DNA from 3 places in the Streptomyces sp. NBC_00691 genome. Region 3 is predicted to be linked to each of the others. Evidence: riboswitches for the same ligand, from Rfam matches in the RefSeq annotation. Region 3 holds a riboswitch; each other region holds the start of a gene.
What was found. Region 3 has a riboswitch for cyclic di-AMP ahead of OG392_RS31030 (M23 family metallopeptidase). Riboswitches for the same ligand answer to the same signal wherever they lie in the genome.
Positions count from the first base shown of each region.

Region 1: another riboswitch for cyclic di-AMP. It lies ahead of OG392_RS05770 (C40 family peptidase); the one in region 3 lies ahead of OG392_RS31030 (M23 family metallopeptidase).
Region 2: another riboswitch for cyclic di-AMP. It lies ahead of OG392_RS35485 (LysM peptidoglycan-binding domain-containing protein); the one in region 3 lies ahead of OG392_RS31030 (M23 family metallopeptidase).

Region 1 is NZ_CP109007.1:1,313,965-1,321,179, forward strand. It holds gene OG392_RS05760 (ClpP family protease) at 1-558, shown strand, start outside; gene OG392_RS05765 (hypothetical protein) at 566-871, shown strand; cyclic di-AMP (ydaO/yuaA leader) riboswitch at 1,262-1,392, shown strand; gene OG392_RS05770 (C40 family peptidase) at 1,396-1,872, shown strand; gene OG392_RS05775 (ATP-binding protein) at 1,947-2,384, opposite strand; gene OG392_RS05780 (8-amino-7-oxononanoate synthase) at 2,542-3,723, opposite strand; gene bioB (biotin synthase BioB) at 3,867-5,135, shown strand; gene OG392_RS05790 (adenosylmethionine--8-amino-7-oxononanoate transaminase) at 5,204-6,424, shown strand; gene bioD (dethiobiotin synthase) at 6,445-7,179, shown strand.
Region 2 is NZ_CP109007.1:7,938,557-7,945,771, reverse strand. It holds gene OG392_RS35500 (DeoR/GlpR family DNA-binding transcription regulator) at 1-775, shown strand, start outside; gene OG392_RS35495 (phosphocholine-specific phospholipase C) at 953-2,977, shown strand; gene OG392_RS35490 (DUF6197 family protein) at 3,041-3,643, opposite strand; cyclic di-AMP (ydaO/yuaA leader) riboswitch at 3,985-4,168, shown strand; gene OG392_RS35485 (LysM peptidoglycan-binding domain-containing protein) at 4,174-5,061, shown strand; gene OG392_RS35480 (phosphoribosyltransferase family protein) at 5,055-6,344, opposite strand; gene OG392_RS35475 (hypothetical protein) at 6,461-7,057, opposite strand.
Region 3 is NZ_CP109007.1:6,906,729-6,913,943, forward strand. It holds gene OG392_RS31015 (helix-turn-helix domain-containing protein) at 1-639, shown strand, start outside; gene OG392_RS31020 (DUF6126 family protein) at 674-829, shown strand; gene OG392_RS31025 (tyrosine-protein phosphatase) at 837-1,658, opposite strand; cyclic di-AMP (ydaO/yuaA leader) riboswitch at 2,048-2,207, shown strand; gene OG392_RS31030 (M23 family metallopeptidase) at 2,212-3,186, shown strand; gene OG392_RS31035 (SGNH/GDSL hydrolase family protein) at 3,350-4,144, shown strand; gene OG392_RS31040 (STM4011 family radical SAM protein) at 4,131-5,009, opposite strand; gene OG392_RS31045 (STM4012 family radical SAM protein) at 5,151-6,488, opposite strand; gene OG392_RS31050 (STM4013/SEN3800 family hydrolase) at 6,485-7,215, opposite strand, start outside.

The sequences.
Region 1 (7,215 bases), 5.6 Mb from region 3:
CCCTACTCGAAGCTCCTCTCGTCCCGGATCGTCTTCCTCGGGACGCCGATCGACGAGACATCGGCCAACGACGTCATCGCCCAGTTCCTGTATCTCGACCACGCGGGCCCCGAGCAGGACGTCTCGCTCTACATCAACTCCCCCGGCGGCTCCATCAGCGCCATGACCGCGATCTACGACACGATGCGCTCGCTCCACTGCGACGTGGAGACCACCTGCCTGGGACAGGCCGTCTCCACCGCCGCGGTGCTGCTCGCCGCCGGCACCCCGGGCAAGCGCATGATGCTGCCGGGCGCCCGGGTCACGCTCCGGCAGCCCGCCATGGACGAGCCGCTCCAGGGCCAGCCGAGCGACCTCGACATCCACGCCCGCGAACTGCTCCGCCTGCGCGCGCTGATGACAGGGATGCTCACCGAGCATTCGGGACAGGAGCGCGGACGCGTCGACGCCGACCTCGACCGGCTCACGGTCCTCGACGCGCCCGCGGCGGTCGCGTACGGCCTGGTGGACCACGTGATCACGAGCCGGGCCGCGGGCGCCGGCGGCACGGCGGGATGAGCCGGCCGTGGTTCCCGAGCTGCCGCCGCTGCCCGCCCTGACCCGCGCCGAGAGCGAACTCGTCGACGCCTACCTCGAAGTCGTCGACCTGCTCGGGAAGATCAATCCGTCCAGGGGTACGCACACCTATGGCGCCCTGCGCGCGGCACAAGCCCTGGTGGGACGGTCGGAGGCGCTCCTCCAGGCACTGACGCTCATGCATGCGCGGGGTGAGAGCGAGGTGCACGCGGACACATTGGCCCGTGCGCTCCGGGTGTTGGACGGAGAGCGCCGGGCCGACCGCGTCACTGTCCCGCGCACTCGCGCGAGTTGACATTTCCGCGTGTCGTGTCGAGACCCGGACGGCCGACGCGCATCGCAGAATCGCTCCCCCGTTCGGCGTAGTCGACGAGTCGACATATGTCCCGGGTGAGTTGCACAACAGGTGTACGCATTTGGCGGAATGAGCCGTTCCGGTGCTGGTGCGAGGCTCGTAGGCCAAACCTCCGAAGATCACAAAGGCTGTCTGTCCACCCGAACGGATCAGTCGTGAGGAGCCTCACATATCGCCGTTTCAGCTCGGATTTCGACCTGTCCGTGGGTCAAGATCCCTGTCGACGACAAGCCCCCGCCACCACGGCGGGGCGGTCCGGGCGGACGCCGAGTCCTGCCGCTGTCCCGGACGTCTGGTCGACAGGATTGGATCGGCAGGAGTGGAGGACCCGATTTTTACGGGGCGTACGCGCTGTTTCGGCAGCGGGGCCGCCCCTTGGGGTGAAGCCGCGTCAGCGGCCGGGCATCTTCGCCAGCCCGAACCCGACAGGTCATCCTTCGCAGGCGGCTGACGAAGGGTTGCGCATGACCGCGCAGATGCACGTCCCGTCCCTGCTGTCCCGGGCCGGAGCCGTCTCGGCTCTCACCCTCGCCGCCGTCGGCGGCACGCTGTTCGCACCCGGTGCGGCATCGGAGGCCCAGGCAGCCACCACGCACGCGAACAAGGCACTGAGCGTCGCCGCGTCCAAGAAGGGAGCTCCGTACCGGTACGGGAGCACCGGACCCTCCAGGTTCGACTGCTCCGGTCTGACGCTCTACGCGTACAAGCAGGCGGGCAAGTCGCTGCCCCGCACCGCGCAGCAGCAGTACAACAAGACCCGGCACATCCCCGCCTCCACCAGACAGCAGGGGGATCTGGTCTTCTTCCACTCCGGCGGGAGGGTCTACCACGTGGGCATCTACGCCGGCAGCGGCAGGATCTGGCACTCGCCCAAGACGGGTTCCTGGGTGAAGCTCGACAAGATCTGGTCGTCGAAGGTCTCCTACGGCCGCGTCCGCTGATCAGGCGGCGGTAGCGGCTCGTCCGTGGGGGGGGTGCGGTGGCGCCGCCGTGCCCCTGACCGCCGGGACGGGACCTAACAGCTGGCCACGGGGGCCACGGTCCAGGGAAGAGTGATCCAGACCGTCTTGCCGCCGTCGTCGGTCGGCGTGACCGACAGACGGCCGCCGGCTTCGGCGGCCAGGACGCGGATGATGACCATGCCGCGGCCGTTGTCCTGCTGGACCGCCGCCGGGAGGCGGCGCGGCCGGCGCGGATGGCTGTCGGTGACACCGATGTGCAGCCGCTCCTCGCGCTCCAGGCGGACGTCGACCGTGAAGGTGGGCGACTGGCCGAGGGTGTGCAGCACGGCGTTGGTGGCCAGTTCGGAGACGATCACCCGGATCGAGTCCGCGATCTCCGCGGCCTCGTCGAGGCCCCACTCCATGAGGACGTCCGCGACGTACCGCCGGGCCGTGGGGACCGAGGCGGGATCGCTCGGCAGCGTGACGGATGCTTCCTGGTGATCGGCCATGGCGACGCTGTCCCTTTCCCACCGGGGCCACCGCCCCGGATTGCGCTTCGCGTCAGAGTGCCACCGATCGTGCCGCGCCGTGCGGCGTTCCACCAAGATATGTCCCCATCTGTCGCCCGAAGCGGTGAACTCTGCTGTCCGGGAACGCTCTTGGGGACTACCCGGCGTCGGGCGCGGTGCGCAGGATCGTCCGCACCGCGTTCTCGATCTGCGCGTCGGTCAGATCGGCGCGGGCCGTGAGCCGCAGCCGCGAGATGCCGTCGGGGACCGACGGGGGCCGGAAGCAGCCGACCGCCAGACCCTGGTCGCGGCAGTCCGCCGCCCAGCCCAGGGCCGCCTCCGGCGAGGGCGCGCGCACCGAGACGACGGCCGCGTCGGGCCGGGCCGCCGTGAGACCGGCCTCGGTGAGCAGCCGGTACAGCGTGGTCGCGACGGTACGGGCCCGCTCGGCCAGGCCCGGTTCGGCCCTGATCAGACGCAGGCTCGCGAGCGCGCCGCCCGCGGCGGCCGGGGCGAGACCCGTGTCGAAGATGAAGGTGCGGGCCGCGTTCACCAGGTGCTCGATCACCCGGGCCGGACCGAGGACGGCTCCGCCCTGGCTGCCCAGGGACTTGGAGAGGGTCAAGGTGGCGACGACGTCCTCGCCGCCCGCGAGCCCCACCTCGTGGAGGGCTCCCCGGCCGCCTTCGCCGAGGACGCCGAACCCGTGGGCGTCGTCCACCACGAGTCCGGCGCCGTGCGCACGGCAGGCCTCCGCGAGCTCCGGCAGCGGGGCCTTGTCGCCGTCGACGGAGAAGACCGAGTCGCTGACGACCAGGGCCCGCCGCCCGGGATGGGCGGCGAGGGTCTTGCGTACGGCCTCGGGATCGGTGTGCGGCACGACGGCCGTCTCGGCGCGGGCCAGACGGCAGCCGTCCACGATCGAGGCGTGGTTGGAGGTGTCGGAGACGATCAGCGAGTCGCGGCCGCCGAGCGCGGTGAGCGCGGCCAGGTTGGCGGTGTAGCCGGAGGAGAAGACGAGGGCCGCCTCGAATCCGCAGAACTCGGCGAGCTCGCGCTCCAGCCGGGTGTGCAGCCGGGTCGTGCCGGTGACGAGCCGCGAACCCGTGGAGCCGGCGCCCCAGCGCCGCGCCGCGTCGGCCGCCGCCTCGGTGACGTCCGCGCGGCGGGTGAGCCCCAGATAGTCGTTGCTCGCCAGATCGAGCAGGTCCGACTCGGCGGCCCGGGGCCGCAGCGTACGGACCAGACCGGCGTCCGCACGGCGGCGCGCCTCGGCGTCGGTCCAGTCGAACGCGGTACGGCGGGGGCCCGCGGCCCGTGCGTCCTCGGCCTGTGGCATTCGGCGATCCTTTTGTAGGCAGCGCACAGACCCTAACCGGAGGATGCCGAGGTCGGGATGTGGTCATCCACACACCTCTATCGGGGGCGTTTGTTCAGATCCTCCTTGGCCCGGGGGCGGCCGGTAGGCGAGGATCAGCGCTTATGGACCTGCTGAACACGCTGGTGGAGAAGGGGCTGCGGCGCGAGCTGCCGACCCGTGAAGAAGCGCTCGCCGTCCTGGCGACCTCCGACGACGAACTGCTCGATGTGGTGGCGGCGGCCGGCAAGGTGCGCCGTCAGTGGTTCGGGCGGCGGGTGAAGCTCAACTATCTGGTGAACCTGAAGTCGGGCCTGTGCCCCGAGGACTGCTCGTACTGCTCGCAGCGGCTCGGCTCCAAGGCCGAGATCCTCAAGTACACCTGGCTGAAGCCGGACGAGGCCTCGCAGGCCGCCGCCGCGGGTGTCGCGGGCGGAGCCAAGCGCGTCTGCCTGGTCGCGAGCGGCCGCGGTCCGACGGACCGGGACGTCGAGCGGGTCGGCAGGACCATCGAGGCCATCAAGGAGCAGAACGAGGGCGTCGAGGTGTGCGCCTGTCTGGGGCTGCTCTCGGACGGCCAGGCCGAGCGGCTGCGGGACGCCGGCGCCGACGCGTACAACCACAACCTGAACACGTCCGAGGCGACGTACGCCGGGATCACCAAGACCCACACGTACGCGGACCGGGTGGACACCGTGCAGAAGGCGCACGCCGCCGGTCTGTCGGCCTGCTCGGGTCTCATCGCGGGCATGGGCGAGACGGACGAGGACCTCGTCGACGTCGTGTACGCGCTGCGCGAGCTCGACTCGGACTCGGTGCCGGTCAACTTCCTCATCCCCTTCGAGGGGACGCCGCTGGCCAAGGAGTGGAACCTCACCCCGCAGCGCTGCCTGCGGATCCTGGCGATGGTGCGGTTCGTCTGCCCCGACGTCGAGGTGCGGATCGCGGGCGGCCGTGAGGTGCACCTGCGCTCGATGCAGCCGCTCGCGCTGAACATCGCGAACTCGATCTTCCTCGGCGACTACCTCACGAGCGAGGGCCAGGCCGGCCAGGCCGACCTGGACATGATCGCGGACGCGGGCTTCGAGGTGGAGGGCGCGGGCACGACGACGCTCCCGAAGCACCGTGCCGACGCGCTCGCCGCGGCGGGCGGCGGCTGTGGCTCCCAGGCGTCGGCGGGCTGCGGCTCGCACGACGCGGCGGAGGGCGCGGGCTGCGGCTCGCACGCCGGGGCCGGTGGCGGCTGCGGTCCGTGCGGCGGTCACGCGGCGCCGGAGCCCGCCGCGTCCGTCGACGCGGCGGAGCCGGTCGACGCAGCCGCGAACCAGGCCCGGACGGACCTGGTCGCCGTGCGCCGCCGGGGCGCCGGCACGGACCTCGCGCCGAACGCGTGACGGCCGTGCGCGACAACGGGGAGATCCTCGCCCTCGACCGGGCGCACGTGTGGCACCCGTACGGCCCCATGCCGGGCCGTACGGACCCGCTGGTCGTGGAGTCCGCCTCCGGGGTGCGCCTCCGGCTCGCCGAACCCACCGAGGGCCAGGCCGAGTTGATCGACGGCATGTCCTCCTGGTGGTCCGCCGTCCACGGGTACAACCACCCCGTGCTCAACGAGGCGGTCACCGATCAGCTGGGCCGGATGAGCCACGTCATGTTCGGCGGGCTGACCCACGAACCGGCCGTGCGGCTCGCCGCACGGCTCGTCGAGATCACCCCCGAGCCGCTGCGGCACGTCTTCCTCAGCGACTCGGGCTCCGTGGCCGTCGAGGTCGCCGTCAAGATGTGCCTGCAGTACTGGCGTTCGCTCGGCCGCCCCGAGAAGCACCGCATGTTCACCTGGCGCGGCGGCTACCACGGGGACACCTGGCAGCCGATGTCCGTGTGCGACCCCGACGGCGGGATGCACGAGCTGTGGACCGGGGTGCTCCAGCCGCAGGTCTTCGTGGACGCCCCGCCGGCCACGTACGAGGAGTCCTACGCCGAGCTGCTGCGGACCGAGATCGCGCAGCACGCGCACGAACTGGCCGCGGTGATCGTGGAGCCGGTGGTGCAGGGCGCGGGCGGCATGCGCTTCCACCACCCGGAGTACCTGCGGGTGCTGCGCGAGGCCTGCGACGCGCACGACGTGCTGCTGGTCCTCGACGAGATCGCCACCGGATTCGGGCGTACGGGAACGCTGTTCGCCGCCGACCAGGTGGGGATCTCCCCCGATGTGATGTGCCTGGGCAAGGCGCTGACCGGCGGCTATCTGTCGATGGCGGCGACGCTCTGCACGAGCCGGGTCGCCGACGGGATCTCGCAGGGCGAGGTCCCGGTACTGGCCCACGGTCCGACGTTCATGGGCAATCCGCTGGCCTCGGCGGTGGCCTGCGCCTCCATCGACCTGCTGCTCTCGCAGGACTGGCGGGTCGAGGTCAAGCGCATCGAGGCGGGTCTGCGCGAGGGGCTCGCCCCCGCCGCGGAACTCCCCGGGGTGCGCGAGGTGCGGGTGCTGGGCGCGATCGGCGTCGTCCAGCTCGACCACCCGGTCGACATGGCGGCGGCGACGCGCGCGGCGGTCCGGGCGGGCGTGTGGGTACGCCCGTTCCGCGACCTGATCTACACCATGCCGCCGTACGTGACCGGCGACGAGGACCTGGCCCGCATCTGCGCCGCGGTGTGCGCGGCGGCGGCCGCGGGCTGACCGGAAGAGCGGGGAGAACAGTGGGAATCATCGTCGTCAGCGGTACGGGCACGGAGATCGGCAAGACCGTCGTCACCGCCGCCGTCGCCGCGATCGCCACGGCCGCCGGCCGCACGGTCGCCGTCCTCAAGCCCGCGCAGACGGGTGTCGGGCCGGACGAACGCGGTGACGCGGACGAGGTCGTCCGGCTCTCGGGCGCCGTGGGCTCCGCCGAGCTGGGCCGTTTCCCGGAGCCGCTGGCCCCGGGGACGGCGGCCCGGCGGGCCGGGCTCGCCCCGGTCGGGCCCGCGGAGGTCGCCGAGGCTGCGCGGAAGCTGGCCGCCGCACACGACCTGGTGCTCGTGGAGGGGGCGGGCGGGCTGCTCGTCCGCTTCGACGAGGAGGGCGGCACGCTCGCGGACGCGGCGGCACTGCTCGGCGCGCCCGTCCTCGTGGTCGTCCCCGCCGGTCTGGGGACGCTCAACTCCGCGACCCTGACGGCCGAGGCCCTCCGGGCGCGCGGGATCGAGCAGCTGGGCGTGGTGATCGGCAGCTGGCCGGACGCGCCGGACCTGGCGATGCGCTGCAACCTGGCGGACCTGCCACGGGAGGCGGACGCCTCGCTCCTCGGCGCCGTACCGGAGGGGTCCGGCTCGCTCGGCCCGGCGGAGTTCCGAGCGGCGGCGGGCGGCTGGCTGGGACCGGAGCTCGGCGGCACGTGGGACGCGGAGGCGTTCCGGGAGCGGTTCGCGGAGCCGTACGCGGGGACCCCGTAGCGCGTGACACGCAACCGGGCCCCCGTGGCGCGTGAC
Region 2 (7,215 bases), 1.0 Mb from region 3:
CTCGGGGAAGCTGGAGGTCGAGGAGGCGGCGACCGCATTGGACGTCTCGGCCGCCACCATCCGCCGGGACCTCGACGAGCTCGCCGAGCAGCAACTGTTGATACGGACACGGGGCGGGGCGGTCGCGCACGGCGTCTCCTACGAGCTGCCGCTGCGGTACAAGTCGACGCGGCACGCCGCGGAGAAGCGGCGGATCGCCGAGGCGACCGCCGACCTGATCGCGCCCGGCGAGGTCGTCGGGCTCAACGGCGGCACGACGACGACGGAGGTGGCGCGCGCCCTCGCCCTGCGGTTCGCGAGCGGTCGGGCCGACACCGCGGGGACGGCCGGAACGGCGGGAACAGCGAGCTCCGGACCCGCGCTGACCGTGGTCACCAACGCGCTCAACATCGCGGGCGAGCTCGCGGTGCGCCCACAGATCAAGATCGTCACCACCGGTGGCGTCGCACGCCCCCAGACATACGAACTGGTCGGCCCCCTCACGGTCGGGGTGCTCAACGAGGTCGTGCTCGACGTGGTCGTGCTCGGGGTCGACGGTGTCGACGCCGGGCTCGGCGTGATGGCGCACCAGGAGGACGAGGCGAGCATCAGCCGGCTCTTCGCGGAGCGGGCGAGCCGGGTCGTCGTGGTGACCGACTCCTCGAAGATGGGCCGCAGGGCCTTCGCGCGGATCTGTGGTCTGGACCGGATCGATCTGCTCGTGACCGACACGGGCATCGACGCGGAGACGGTCGCCCAGCTCACCGAGGCCGGAGTGAAGGTCCTCACCGTCTGAACCTTCGACGTTCATTGGTATGCAGCTGAACCAATCTACGGCCCTGAACCCCAAGGATCCAGGGCGCCCAGGGATGTTAATCCACTAATTACCGCACGGCTGTATACCTTTAAGCTCCCCTCCCCCATCATGTCTCCGACGTGCCGCCAGGGCACACCGTGACAGGAGAGGCGGAGCATGATTCCCATCAGCCGCAGAGGATTCGTCGGCATCGGCGCGGGGCTCGTGGCGGGCGCGGCACTGCCGACGGCCCGGGCCTCCGCCGCCGCGAAGGCGGCCATCGGTACCCTCACCGACGTCCGGCACGTGGTGATCCTCATGCAGGAGAACCGCAGCTTCGACCACTACTTCGGCACCCTGCGCGGGGTACGGGGCTTCGGCGACCGCGCCGCGGGCAACATCCCCGGCGGCTGGGGCATGTTCAACCAGCCCAACTGGGGCGGTCGGCAGTATCCCTGGAAGCTCAGCGACACCCCGCCCGCCGGCGGGGTGGACGGCGAGACCCTCGCCCAGTGCAACGGCGATCTCCCGCACAGCTGGAACTCCCAGCACGCCGCGTGGAACAAGGGCCGTCTCGACAACTGGGTCACCGGAGTGGGCAACACCCGGACGCTCGGGCACCTCGACCGCGAGGACATCCCCTTCCACCACGCGCTCGCCGACCACTACACCGTCTGCGACGCCTACTTCTGTTCGGCGCTGAGCGCCACCGGCCCCAACCGCACCTTCCTGTGGAGCGGGAAGATCGACGGCTCCAGCAAGGACGGCGGCGACGAGTCGGGACTCACCTGGGAGACGTACGCCGAGGCGCTCCAGCGGGCGGGGGTGAGCTGGAAGGTCTACCAGAACGCCCAGGACAACTACGGCGACAACGGACTCGCGTACTTCAAGAGGTTCACCGACGCACGGCCAGGGGACCCGCTGTACGACCGCGGGATGGGCTCGGTCCCCAAGGTGACGGGCTCGACCCCGGACGACATCGCCGCCGCGATCCGCGCCGACGTCGTCGCGGGCACCCTGCCCCAGGTCTCGTGGGTGGTCGCGAGCGAGGCGTTCTCGGAGCACCCCTACGCTCCGCCCGGGGACGGCGCGCACTTCGTCGACCTCGTCTACCGCGCGCTCTCCGCCGACGCCGAGGTCTTCGACTCGACCGTGCTGTTCCTCAACTACGACGAGAACGACGGCTTCTTCGACCACGTGCCGCCGCCGGTCGCACCGCCGGGCACCCCGGGCGAGTACCTCGACGGCCTGCCGATCGGACTGGGCTTCCGGGTCCCCATGATTGTCATGTCCCCGTGGACCCGGGGCGGCTGGGTGAGCTCGGAGGTCTTCGACCACACCTCGGTACTGCGCTTCATGGAGACATGGACGACGGCCCTCGGCACCCCGGCCACCTGCCCCAACATCAGTGCCTGGCGGCGGAAGGTGACGGGCGATCTGACCGGCGTCTTCGACTTCGCCCACCCGGTGTACGGCGTGCCGGCCGGCCTCCCCTCCACGGCGAAGGTCATCGGCCAGGCGACCTGCGGCCCGCTGCCGAACCCGGCGCCCCAGAACAACGCGCAGCCCGCGCAGGAGTCCGGCACCCGGCCCGCTCGCGCGCTGCCCTACCAGGTGAACGGCAATCTCGACCGCTTCGAGTTCGGGGCCGCGGGCAAGATCCTCGCCTGGTTCTCGATGACGAACCAGGGCACCGAGGCCAAGCGGGCGGCCCACTTCTCGATCCACCCGCACCAGCACCGCGACACGGCCGCCTGGCAGTACACCGTCGACCCGGGCGGCACCGCCACCGACTACTTCAACATCGGTCTGGGGTCGGGGTCCGGCAAGTACGACATCTCCATGATGGGCCCCAACCGCTTCCTGCGCCGGTTCATCGGGGACGCGTCCAAGGCAGGCAAGGCCATCGAGGTGACCTCCCGGTTCGCGACCGAGGCGGGGACGGGCCGGACGGCCCTGTGGTTCAAGCTGAGCAACACCTCGGCCGGGCCGGTGACGTTCACGATCCGCTCGAACGGCTACCGCACGGACGGCCCCTGGACCTACACGGTCCCGGCCGGCTCCACGCGGGAGGACTTCTTCAACGCGGTCGCCTACAACAACGGCTGGTACGACTTCACCGTCGTGGCCGACATCGACGGGACCTGGTCGCGCCGGTACACCGGCCACATCGAGACCGGAGCCCCGAGCATCACCGGCTGATGCCGCCCACCGGGTGCGGTGCGACGGCTCTACGCCGGCCGCCCCGCACCCGCGGGCAGGCCGTCACCGTCCGGCCTGGGACGCGCGCAGGATCGTGGCGTCGAGGAGGGCCACCGCGTCGGCGGCCGTACGGCCCGGGGCCCGGTTCCAGGGCCCGATCAGCTCGTGCCATCCCCGAGACCGAAGCTCGGCCATGATCCAGGCGCCCGCCTCGTTCATCGTCGTCGCGCTGCCGTGGCCGAGACGGTGCGCGGCGAGGAGCGCGCCGCAGACGCACCGGGCACCTCGTGCGTCGCGCAGCTTGTACGGGGCGTTCTGCCAGCCCCACTCCGTCAGCACGAGGCGCGCGTAGCCGAGGTGGACGGAGGGGCGCAGCTCCGGTCGGCCGATGCGGCGCCAGACGTGCAGCCGGTCGGGCAGGACGGCCCCGATCCGGCCGGGGAGGCGGCGCTCGGCGGGGAGGGCCGGCGGCAGCGCGTCGAGCGCGTCGGCGACGAGCCGCTCCACCGGCACGCTGAGCAGTTCACGCCAGCTCTCCGCACCGGGTGCGGATACCTGGGGCTCGGTCCAGTCGGTGACGATCCGCTGCCAGGCGGCGCTCTCGTAAAGGGCGGCGGCCTCTTGGTCGAGGGTCTCGGGGGTGAGCAGGGAGGCGGAGGGCGGCATCCGGGTGGCTCCTCGGTCGGGTGACTTCATCGTTCACGAGGAATGTCGGTTTTGCGACTTATACCCTTGAGTGCCCACACGGCCGAACGGGGCCTTACCGGCCACTCCGCCATTAAAAGAATTACCGTGCGAATTCGGACATCAGGCACCTGGTGATGCGACTCACTTTCCTGGGAACTCCCCCTTGATCAGAATTCGCGCCGCCCATGCGGGACAAGGAGGTTCGAAGCGCGGCGGACCCCTTCGATCTTGAATTACATGAATTCGGTGATCCTTTCACCGGCCTCCGGACAGAGATCCTCTTGTTCTCCGTCGCATTACTGGCCTACGGTCACCTCCATTCGAGTGGATCGCCGAATCCTGCCACCGCTCGAAATACCTCCCTTTCACCCGACGGCAGGAGCGGGGGACCCACGAATACGCCGGCCCGGATTCCGGGACGGCTCGGGGTGAAGCCGCGTGCGCGCGGCCGGACATCTCCAGTCCGAACCCGACAGCTCACCCCGAAGGCGCCGGAGAGGAATCCCGTCATGCCTGCTCACGGTAAGCACCGCCGTCCCCGCCGCCGCTCCGTCTCCCGTGGACTCGCGCTGGTCGGCACGGGCGGAGCCGCTCTCGCCCTCCCCCTGATCGCCCCGGCCGTGGCCGGCGCCGCGCCCCTTTCCGGCACTCCGGAAACCGCTGCCAAGGCGATCACCGCCCCCGCCGTTCCGGTCGCCGCCAAGGCCGCCACCAAGGCTCCCGCCGCTCCGGCCGCCGCACGCACCTACACGGTCGTCAGCGGTGACTCGCTTTCTCTGATCGCCCAGAAGAAGGGAATTCAGGGCGGCTGGAAGGGCCTTTACAAGGCCAACAGGAGCACGGTGGGTGACAATCCGTCACTTATTCACCCGGGTCTTGAACTGACGCTTCGTCGGGATTCCGTGAAGGCCGCACCCGCGCAGGCGAAGAAGACCTCCACGACCGAACGGGCGAGCCGCTCCGAGCGCCGGAGCGCCACCCCTGCCGTCGCCACCGGCAGCGGTGCCTCGGCCGCCGCGCCCCTCGCCGCCGCCGCCGCTCCGGTCCAGGCCGCGCCCGCCGCCGCCACCTCGTACGCGGACAACCTCGACGGCTGGATCCGCGAGTCGCTGGACATCATGTCCCAGCGCGGCATCCCCGGCTCGTACGACGGGATCCACCGGAACATCATGCGGGAGTCCTCCGGCAACCCCCAGGCCATCAACCTCTGGGACTCCAACGCCGTGGCCGGTACCCCCTCCAAGGGCCTGCTCCAGGTCATCGAGCCGACCTTCCTGGCCTACCACGTGCCCGGCACCTCGATGGACCTGTTCGACCCGGTCGCCAACATCACCGCCGCCTGCAACTACGCGGCCGACCGCTACGGCTCCATCGACAACGTCAACGGCGCCTACTGATCCCGGAAGTGCCCGGTGAACCAGGAGGTGGCGAGCTCCGCCACCTCCTCCAGGGCGCCCGGCTCCTCGAAGAGGTGCGTGGCGCCCTCCACGACCTCCAGTCGGCTCTCGCAGCGCAGCAGCGACTCGGCCCGCCGGTTGAGGTCCAGGACCAGCGCGTCCCTGCCCCCGACCACGAGGAGCGTCGGTGCCGCGACCCGCGCCAGGTGGTCGGCCGCGAGGTCCGGCCGGCCACCGCGTGAGACGACGGCGGCCACGGAGGACTCGGGGTCGCCCGCCGCCCACAGCGCGGCGGCCGCTCCCGTACTGGCCCCGAAGTAGCCCAGCGGAAGGCCTTCGCTCTCCGGCCGCCCGGCCAGCCATTCCGTGGCGCGGGTGAGCCGGCCGGCGAGCAGCGGGGTGTCGAAGACGTGCGCCCGGTCGACTGCCTCGCCCTCGGTGAGCAGGTCGAACAGCAGCGTTCCCAGTCCCGCCCGGTTGAGCACCGCCGCCACCGCCCGATTGCGCGGGCTGTGGCGGCTGCTCCCGCTGCCGTGGGCGAACAGGACGATGCCCCTGGCGTCCTCGGGCACCGCGAGATGCCCGGAGAGTGTGACGCGGTCGGCGACGGGGATCCGTACGTCCGCGTCCTGGACGACCGGTCCGTGCACCGCGCGGAGCCGGTCCAGACAGGCGACGACCTCCTCGTCCGGGGTCTGGGTGAAGTCCCGGTAGAACTGTCCGATCGCGTAGAACAGCTCCGGCGCGTGCACGCTCACGGTCTCGTCGGCCTCACCGCCGAGCCGGGCCGTCCACCCACGGGGCGCCACCGGAACCGCGAGGACGATCCGGGCGGCGCCCCGGGCCCGCACCACCCGGCAGGCCGCCAGCGCCGTCGCGCCCGTGGCGAGACCGTCGTCCACGACCAGGACCGTTCGGCCCTCCAGGGGAACGGACGGCCGGCTGCCCCGATAGCGGCGGGCCCGCTCATCCAGCTCGGCGTGCTCGCGCTCCTCCACCGCGGCCAGGTCACGCGCCCCGACCCCGGCCTCGTGGAGCACCCGCTCGTTCACCACCCGGACGCCGCCCTCGCCGAGCGCGCCCATCGCCAGCTCCGGCTGCTGGGGCACCCCCAGCTTCCGTACGAGACAGATGTCGAGCGGGGCGTCGAGGGCGTCCGCCACCTCCGCCGCGACCGGCACCCCACCGCGCGGCAGACCGAGCACCACGACGTCATGACCCTTGAGATGGCCGAGCCGGGCGGCCAGCTGCCGACCGGCGTCGGTGCGATCACTGAAGAACATGGCCCGCCGCCCTTCCGCCTCCACGGCTCCGGGCCCGGGAGAGCGCCGTGCCCCGTCACCGGGCCGTCCCTCCAGGGTAGGACGGCACCCTCCCCGACGGGCGGGTGAGCCGTCCGTCAGCGGGACTGGAGCGCGTCGAGTGCCACGGCCTGGGCTATCGCGAGCCGCCTGTCCAGCTCCGGGTCCGCTATCTCGACCACGTACCGGTCGCGGAGACCGAAGAGCTTCTCGACGGACATCACCGAGCGGCCCGACTCGGTGAAGTCGAAGTGGTACGGCACGACGAAGGGAAGCAGGTCGGTGAAGGGAAGGAACTCCCAGGCCCGCCGCAGCAGCGCCAGGCCCTCGCTCCGCTCCTGCCCGGTCGACTCCCCCACGGCGCCCTCTCGGGTCAGATGCCAGGTGCTGCGCAGCAGGGAGGCGCCGAAGTTCTTGCGGAAGCCGCCCAGCCGGGTGCCGGACGCTCCGTGCACGTCGTAGGTCGCGCCGAGGTCGACGACCTGGCGGGCCTTGAAGGTGAAGAGGACCTGGCGCCGGGACTCGTCGGTGTAGAAGGTGACGTGCTCCTTGAGCGCCATTCTCTTCTGGTGGGCGAAGGCGACCAGTTCGCCCTCCTGGGCGTCCGCTCCCGCGGTGTGCACGAGATAGCGGTTGGCCAGGGGCGTCACCTTCTGCCGGACGAGGAAGCGGTGCTGCGTCTGCGCGAGGCCCATCGGACGTGCTCCTGCCGGTCGTGGGCGAGTCGGTGGAGGACCCGCCCCATGAGGTCGTGAGCACGATGATCCGGTGCCGAGGGGCCGCACCGCTGTCCTCGAAAGTCGTCGCCTTCGTCGACGTTCGGATGAGATTCCTAGGGGGCGCCGAACCGGCG
Region 3 (7,215 bases):
ACCTCCCCGGACCCCGTCACTCCGGCCCCCGGCGCCCCTGGCGCCGCCGGCCCCGACGTCCTGCCGGACGTCGCCCCGCAGCTGCGGGCCCTGCGCCGCCGCCGGGGACTCACCCTGGAGGCCGCCGCCCAGCGGGCCGGCCTCTCGCCGGCCCACCTCTCGCGCCTGGAGACGGGGAACCGGCAGCCCTCGCTCCCGATGCTGCTCGCCCTCGCCCGTATCTACGGTACGACGGTCTCCGAGCTGCTCGGCGAGACGCCCCCCGAACGCGACCCCGTCGTCCGCGCCGGGCGTTCCGAGCCCGTCGAGGCCGACGGCTGGATCTACCGCCAGGCGGGCGGCGCCGGGCGCGCCCTGCAGTGCCTGCGGGTCCATGTGCCGTACGCCACCCGGGGCGACATCGTGCGTGTCCACCCCGGCGAGGAGTGGATCCACGTCCTGTCGGGCCGGGTGCGGCTCGCGCTCGGCGAGGCCGTCCACGTCCTCGATCCCGGGGACAGCGCGCACTTCGACTCGTTCACCCCGCACCGGATCGGAGCGGCGACCCCCGGCGGGGCCGAGCTGCTCTTCGTCCACACCCTGTTGCAGAGCCCCGTCGCCGAGCTGTGTCTCGGCGACGGAACACCGCACCGGCTTTGATCCCGCGTACTTCCTTCGACAGAAAAGGGCCGAGATGTCCGAGAAGTCACGATCCGTCACCGGTGAAGAGCGAGGTGAGGGCAAGTTCCCCAAGGGCCTCGTCCTGCGCCTCTTCGCCTATCTGGTCGCCGGGCACCTCTTCGCCGGCTTCCTCTATCTGCTCTTCATGCTCGGCGGGCAGAACCAGTAGGTCCCGCTCACGCCTCCGTGAGCAGCCGCTCGCGGAGGCGCTCGCGGGTCTCCGGAGACAGCTTCAGGCCGTCCGAGAGGTAGGCGTCCACCGAGCCCCAGGTCGCCTCGATCATCTCGAAGGCGCCCCGCAGGTACTCCACCCGCGCGTCGAACAGCGGGCTCAGCAGCTCCATCACCTCGGGCGACATCGCGTCCGGGGCGGTGGAGCTGCGGCGCACCTTGTAGCGGCGGTGCGGGGCGTTCGACTTCACGTAGTCGGCCTCGATCGCCTCCCGCTCGACCCCGACGGCCAGCAGGGTGATCGCGATGGAGAGCCCGGCGCGGTCCTTGCCGGCCGCGCAGTGCATCAGGGCGGGAAGGCTGTCCTCGGCCAGGGAGTGCAGGATCCGGCTGTGCTCATCGGTCCGCTCGACCACCATCTTCCGGTACGAGTCGGACATTCGGTCCGCGGCCTTGCCGTCGCCGAGGATCTCCCGAAGCTGCTCGATGTCGCCGTCGCGGACCAGCTTCCAGAACTCCTTGCCGTCGGCCGGGTCGTTGAGGGGTATGTTCACGTTCCGCACGCCCGGAAGATCGACGTCCGGCCCCTCGATCTTCCGGTCGGCGAGGTTCCGGAAGTCGAAGACCGTGTGCAGTCCGAGCGAGTCGAGGAAGGTGACGTCCTCCTCGGTGGCATGGGCGAGGTGGCCGCTGCGGAAGAGGCGGCCCGGGTGCACGGCGCGCCCGTCCGTCGTCGGCAGGCCGCCCACGTCCCGGAAGTTGCGGACCTCGGCCAGCTCGGGCTCGTTCGCTTCGATGGGCGGGACCTGCGGCAGCTGCTGCGTCACGGATGCTCCTGATGGGTCGACGTTCGGGTGCCCGATGCGAGATCGGTTCCGAGGGCAATCATCCCGGTGGGGACGCGATGGCGCACCCCCCTGGACGGGAATGGGTGATCTGTCCGAATTGGGCTTTTGTGTATAACGCGCCCTGTTTACAGGCGAGATGAGCCCAGGTGCGTGAGCAGGGTCATAGAAGTGACGGATCGTGGCCGACGGGCCCGGTCAATTGCCGTACGTGAAAAGGAGATCGAAGGTCCGTCATCCACGGAGGGTGACCGGAATTCCGGGTGAAAGGCCGTACGGGGAAAGTCGGAAGAAATCCGTGGCTTGTTCGCCCCGACCCCGCTCGTCTAGCGTCACCGTCAATCCGGTCGGACCGCCGAATCCTGCCACCGTCCGGAATTCCACTCATCCCATGCGTGGCAGGAGCGGGGGACCCAGGAAGTACGCCGGTCCCGCGACGCAGGACGGCTCGGGGTGAAGCCGCGTGAGAGCGCGGCCGGACATCTCCAGTCCGAACCCGACAGCTCACCTCGTAGGCGCCGGAGAGGAATTCGCCATGCCCGCGAAGGGTAAGCACCGCCGCATCAAGTCCAACCGCCTCACCCGCGGAATCGCCGCCGCCGGTACGGGAGGCGCCGTCGTCGCCCTCCCGCTCCTCGGTGCCACCGGCGCCCACGCCGCCGAGCAGGCCGCCCCGGCCTCCGCTCCCGGCCAGGCCGTCACCGCCGCCGCCAAGGCCCCGGCCGTCGCCGAGGCCGCGCCCGCCGCCAAGGCCGCGCCCACGACGTACTCCGTCGTGCGGGGTGACTACCTCTCGAAGATCGCCGCCGAGCACCACCTCGCCGGCGGCTGGCAGAAGCTGTACGCGGACAACCGTCAGGTCGTCGGGGAGAACCCCTCCCTCATCCTGCCGGGCATGAAGCTCACCCTCGGCGCCAAGAGCACCGCCAAGGCCGCCGCGCCGAAGAGTGCCGCGCCCAAGGCCGCCCCCGAGAGCTCCGCGAAGAACGGCGACACCTCGCGCGCCTCCCGGAGCAGCGAGCGCTCCTCCGCCCCGGCCGCGAGCACCCCGTCCGCGGACGCCTCCGCCTCGCAGTCCTCGAAGTCCGGCGCCTCGACCTCCGCCTCCGGCTGGGTCGCCCCGGTCAGCGGCGGCATGTCCACCCCGTACCGCGCCTCCGGCTCCATGTGGTCCTCCGGCTACCACACCGGTGTCGACTTCATGGCCTCCACCGGCACCACGGTCGTCGCGGTCGGCCCCGGCACCGTGTACTCCGCGGGCGACGGCGGCGCGTACGGCAACCAGGTCGTCATCCAGCACGCCGACGGCACCTTCTCGCAGTACGCCCACCTCTCCTCGATCTCCGTCTCCGCCGGCCAGACCGTGAGCGGCGGAGAGCAGATCGGCCTCTCCGGCGCGACCGGCAACGTCACCGGACCGCACCTGCACTTCGAGATGCGCACCGGTCCGGAGTACGGCTCCGACATCGACCCGATCTCCACCCTGCGTCAGCACGGCGTGAACATCTGACGCCCCGTCGTCACCAGGAGGCCCGGCACCCACGTGCCGGGCCTCCGGCGTGTTCCGGGTCTATTCCGGCTTGGCGAATTCTTTATCGGTGGCATATGTCACCCGACGTCAACCCCTCCTTACGGTCGCGTAGGTCACATCCGAAAGGGAAGGATGTGCTCCCGTGGCAGACGATTCGAGATCAAGAGACACGCACGCATTCGGGTCGTACGCGGCGATCGGTGACAGCTTCACCGAGGGCGTCGGAGACCCCGGGCCCGACGGGACGTACGTCGGCTGGGCGGACCGCTTCGCGGTGCTGCTCGCCGACCAGCTGCCGGAGCACGACGCCTTCCGCTACGCCAACCTGGCCGTACGCGGGCGCCTCCTCGACCAGATCGTGGCGGAACAGGTCCCCCGGGCGAAGGAACTCGCCCCCGACCTGGTGACCTTCTGCGCCGGAGGGAACGACATCATCCGCCCCGGCACGGACCCCGACGAGGTCGCCGAGCGCTTCGAGCGCGCCGTGGCCGACCTGACCTCCGCCGTCGGCACCGTGATGGTGACCACCGGCTTCGACACGCGCGGCGTCGCGCTCCTCAAGCACCTGCGCGGCAAGATCGCCACGTACAACGGGCACGTCCGGGCCGTCGCGGACCGCTACGGCTGCCCGGTCCTCGACCTCTGGTCCCTGAAGTCCGTGCAGGACCGGCGAGCCTGGGACGACGACCGGCTGCACCTCTCGTCGGACGGCCACACCCGGGTCGCCCTGCGCGCCGCCCAGGTCCTCGGCATGCCGGTGCCGGCCGACCCGGACCAGGAGTGGCCGCCGGTGCCCCCGCGCGGCACGCTCGAGGTGCGCCGCGACGACATCCACTGGGCCAGGGAGTACCTCGTGCCCTGGATCGGGCGGCGACTGCGCGGCGAGAGCTCCGGCGACCACGTCGAGGCGAAGCGCCCCGACCTCATGCCCCTGTAGTTCCGGGCAGGGCCGGCGGGCGGACGACGGCGGGGATCCGCTCCAGGACCCCGCCGGCGAACACGTCGTACAGCGGCAGCGTCTCCAGATGGACGTAGCCGATGTGACAGTCGCAGACGGCGAGGGGGCAGGCACGGGGGCGGAGGGCGGCGCGGTACGAGCCGTCGTACAGGTTCCCCAGCTCGGCCTTGACGAAATGGCAGCGCCGGACCGTTCCCTCGCCGTCCACCGAGATCACCGACTCCCCGGTCCGGCACGGCAGCCCCGCCGAGCGGTGCGGCTGGCGGCTGTAGGGGAAGAGGGGGTCGATCCGCGTCCACACCGCGGCCTCCGCGTCGGTGTACGCGTGCCCCTCCGCCGCGTTCACCCAGAGGTAGACGTGTGACGGCAGCGCGGCCCGCAGCCGCCGGGCGTGCTCCGTGTGCTCCGGAAGCCCGACGACGCCGACGCTGAAGCGGATGCCCCGCTCCGCCAGCTCCCCGCACCTGGCGAGGAAGCGCTCGTACGGCGTCTGCCCCGGGTGGTACGTGCACCAGAGCGCCACGCTCTCCCGGTCCGCCTCCGCCAGCCAGTCGGTACGGCAGCTCAGGTTCGTCTGGATCGCCACCCGCTCCACATGGGGGAGCCGGGACAGCTCGACGAGCGCCCGCCGGTACCAGGAGCGGACCAGGCCCTCGCCCCACGGGGTGAAGAGGACGCGAAGCCGGTCCCCGGTCTGCCCGGCGGCCCACCCGGTGAACCGTTCGAGCGCCGCTCGGTCCGCGCGGAGCTGCTCCCGGCTGTCCCGGCGCTTGGCGAACGGGCAGTACGGACAGTCGAAGTCGCAGGAGGAGAGCGGCCCGCGGTAGAGCAGGGTCAGGTCCATGCCCGGGTCGACGACCGGGAGCGGGTCAGGGAGCCGGGCCGGGATCAGGCCCGGTCCCGATGGCGAGCCCGGGTGGGGGTGTGGGCGCGGGTGCGGGTGCGGGTCGGGGAGTGGTGCGGGTGTCAGGTCCATGGCCGCCGCCTACTTCGGCTCGTACGCGGCCATCGCGGCCCGCACCGAGGGGGAGAAGAGCTCCGGGCCGAGGCCGTCCGAGTGGGCCAGGCCCTCCGGGGACAGCCGGAGCAGCCCGGACGGTGCCTCCTCGTCCAGCCAGCCGAGGGCCTCGAACCGGGCGAGCTCCGCCGGGAAGTCCGCGAACGGAGACGCGCCGAACCGCTCCTCGTACCCGGCGACCGGCATGCCCTCGGCCTGGAGCAGCGACTGGAGCAGATGGCGCCGCCTGGCCTCCCCGGCGTCGACCCACCGGCCGACCTCGGCCCGCGAGAAGTCCGCGGCCTCCGTGTAGGCGTCGATGATCGTACGGATCTCCCGCATGTCGACGGCGTAGTCGAAGGAGTAGTGGAGGGCCGAGGTGTACGAGCGGGCCCCGCAGCCCAGGCCGATCATCCCGTCGGTCTGGCAGGCGTAGTCGTCGGGACCGAGCGGTGCGGCGTCGGTCCGGCGGAACATCCGCATCGACACCTGCTCGTAGCCCCGCGCCAGGAGATGGTCCCGGCCGAACCGGTAGAGCCGCAGCCGCTGCTCGTCCCACTCCCGGTCGGCAGCGGGGGAGATCCGGCCGAGGCCGGTGAGCGGCCGCACGTACAGCGGATAGAGGTACAGCTCCTCGGGGCGCCAGGCGTGGGCGGCGTCCAGCGAGGAACGCCAGGACTCCTCGGTCTGGCCGTCGATACCGTAGATCAGGTCGATGTTGAGCACGGGCACGCCGGTCTCCCGGATCCGGCCGAGGGCCGATTCGACGTCGGCGCGGCGCTGCGGCCGGACGGCTGCCCGCGCCTCGGCCTCCACGAAGCTCTGCACCCCGATGCTGAGCCGGGTCGCGCCCCGCTCGGCGAGCAGGGCGAGGCGGTCGGCGGTCGCCGTCGCGGGGGAGGTCTCCACGGACAGCGGCACCGCCCGCAGATCCACGCCCATCCGCTTCTCGGCGATGTCGCAGAGCCGCTCCAGCTCGTCGGCGGTGAGGAAGGTGGGCGTGCCGCCGCCGAACGCGGCCGTCGCGAACCGCACCGGGCCCCGGTCGCCGAGGGCCTCGCGGACGGCCGTGGCCTGGCGGTCCAGCGCGTCGAGATAACGCGTGGTCAGCTCGTCGGGGGCGCCGATCCGGGTGAAGAGATTGCAGAAGCCGCAGCGGACCTCGCAGAACGGTATGTGCGCGTAGAGGGAGAGCGCGTCCTTCGGCTCGTCCCGCCAGAGCGCGGCGAGCGAGGGCGCGGGGTCGGGGAGCGGCCGGTACGCCGTCTTGTGCGGGTAGGCGTAGACATAGCTCCGGTACGGACGCGGGGCGGCGCTGTCGCTCATGCCACGGCCTCCCGCTCCGGGCCGGCGAGCTCGAACTGCGCGTAAGGGACGGTCCACACGACCTCGTGGCCGAGCCGGTGACCGGTGTACCCGTCCTCCCCGTAGGCGGTGCCGTGGTCGGAGCAGACGATCGCGAAACACGGGCGGCGGCTGCTCATCGCGGCGAAGAGCCGCCCGATGTGCCGGTCGACGTACTCCAGGGCGGCGGCATGGGTGGCCCGCGAGTCGCCCGCCTCGCGGGTGGCGCCCGGCAGGTGGAACCAGTTGGGCTGGTGCAGCGCGGACACGTTGACGAAGAGGAACAGCCTCCGCTCCTCGGGGAGACCGGCGACGACCTCCTCGGCGCGGTCGACCTGCGACGCGAAGGAAGTGGCGGAGGCCACGCCGAACGAGGGCTCCCAGTGGCTCTCCTGGAACAGGCCGGGAAGCACGGTGCCGAGCGGCGGCTGCCCGTTGAAGAAGCCGACCCCGCCGACGCAGACCGTCCGGTAGCCCGCCTCCGCGAGGGCGGACACGAAGTCCGGGGTGTCGTGGACGTAGGTGCCGTCTGCGGTCGTCTCGCTGCCGGCGAAGCGCGCCGCGAACAGCCTCGGGTGCGGGCCGGGGGAGGCCGGGGTCGGCAGGAATCCGGCGAAGATCGCCTGGTGGGAGGCGTAGGTGAAGCTGCCGGGCGCGTGTCGCCGCTCCCAGACACCGCCGGGGAGATGGCGGGCGAGGTGCGGGATGC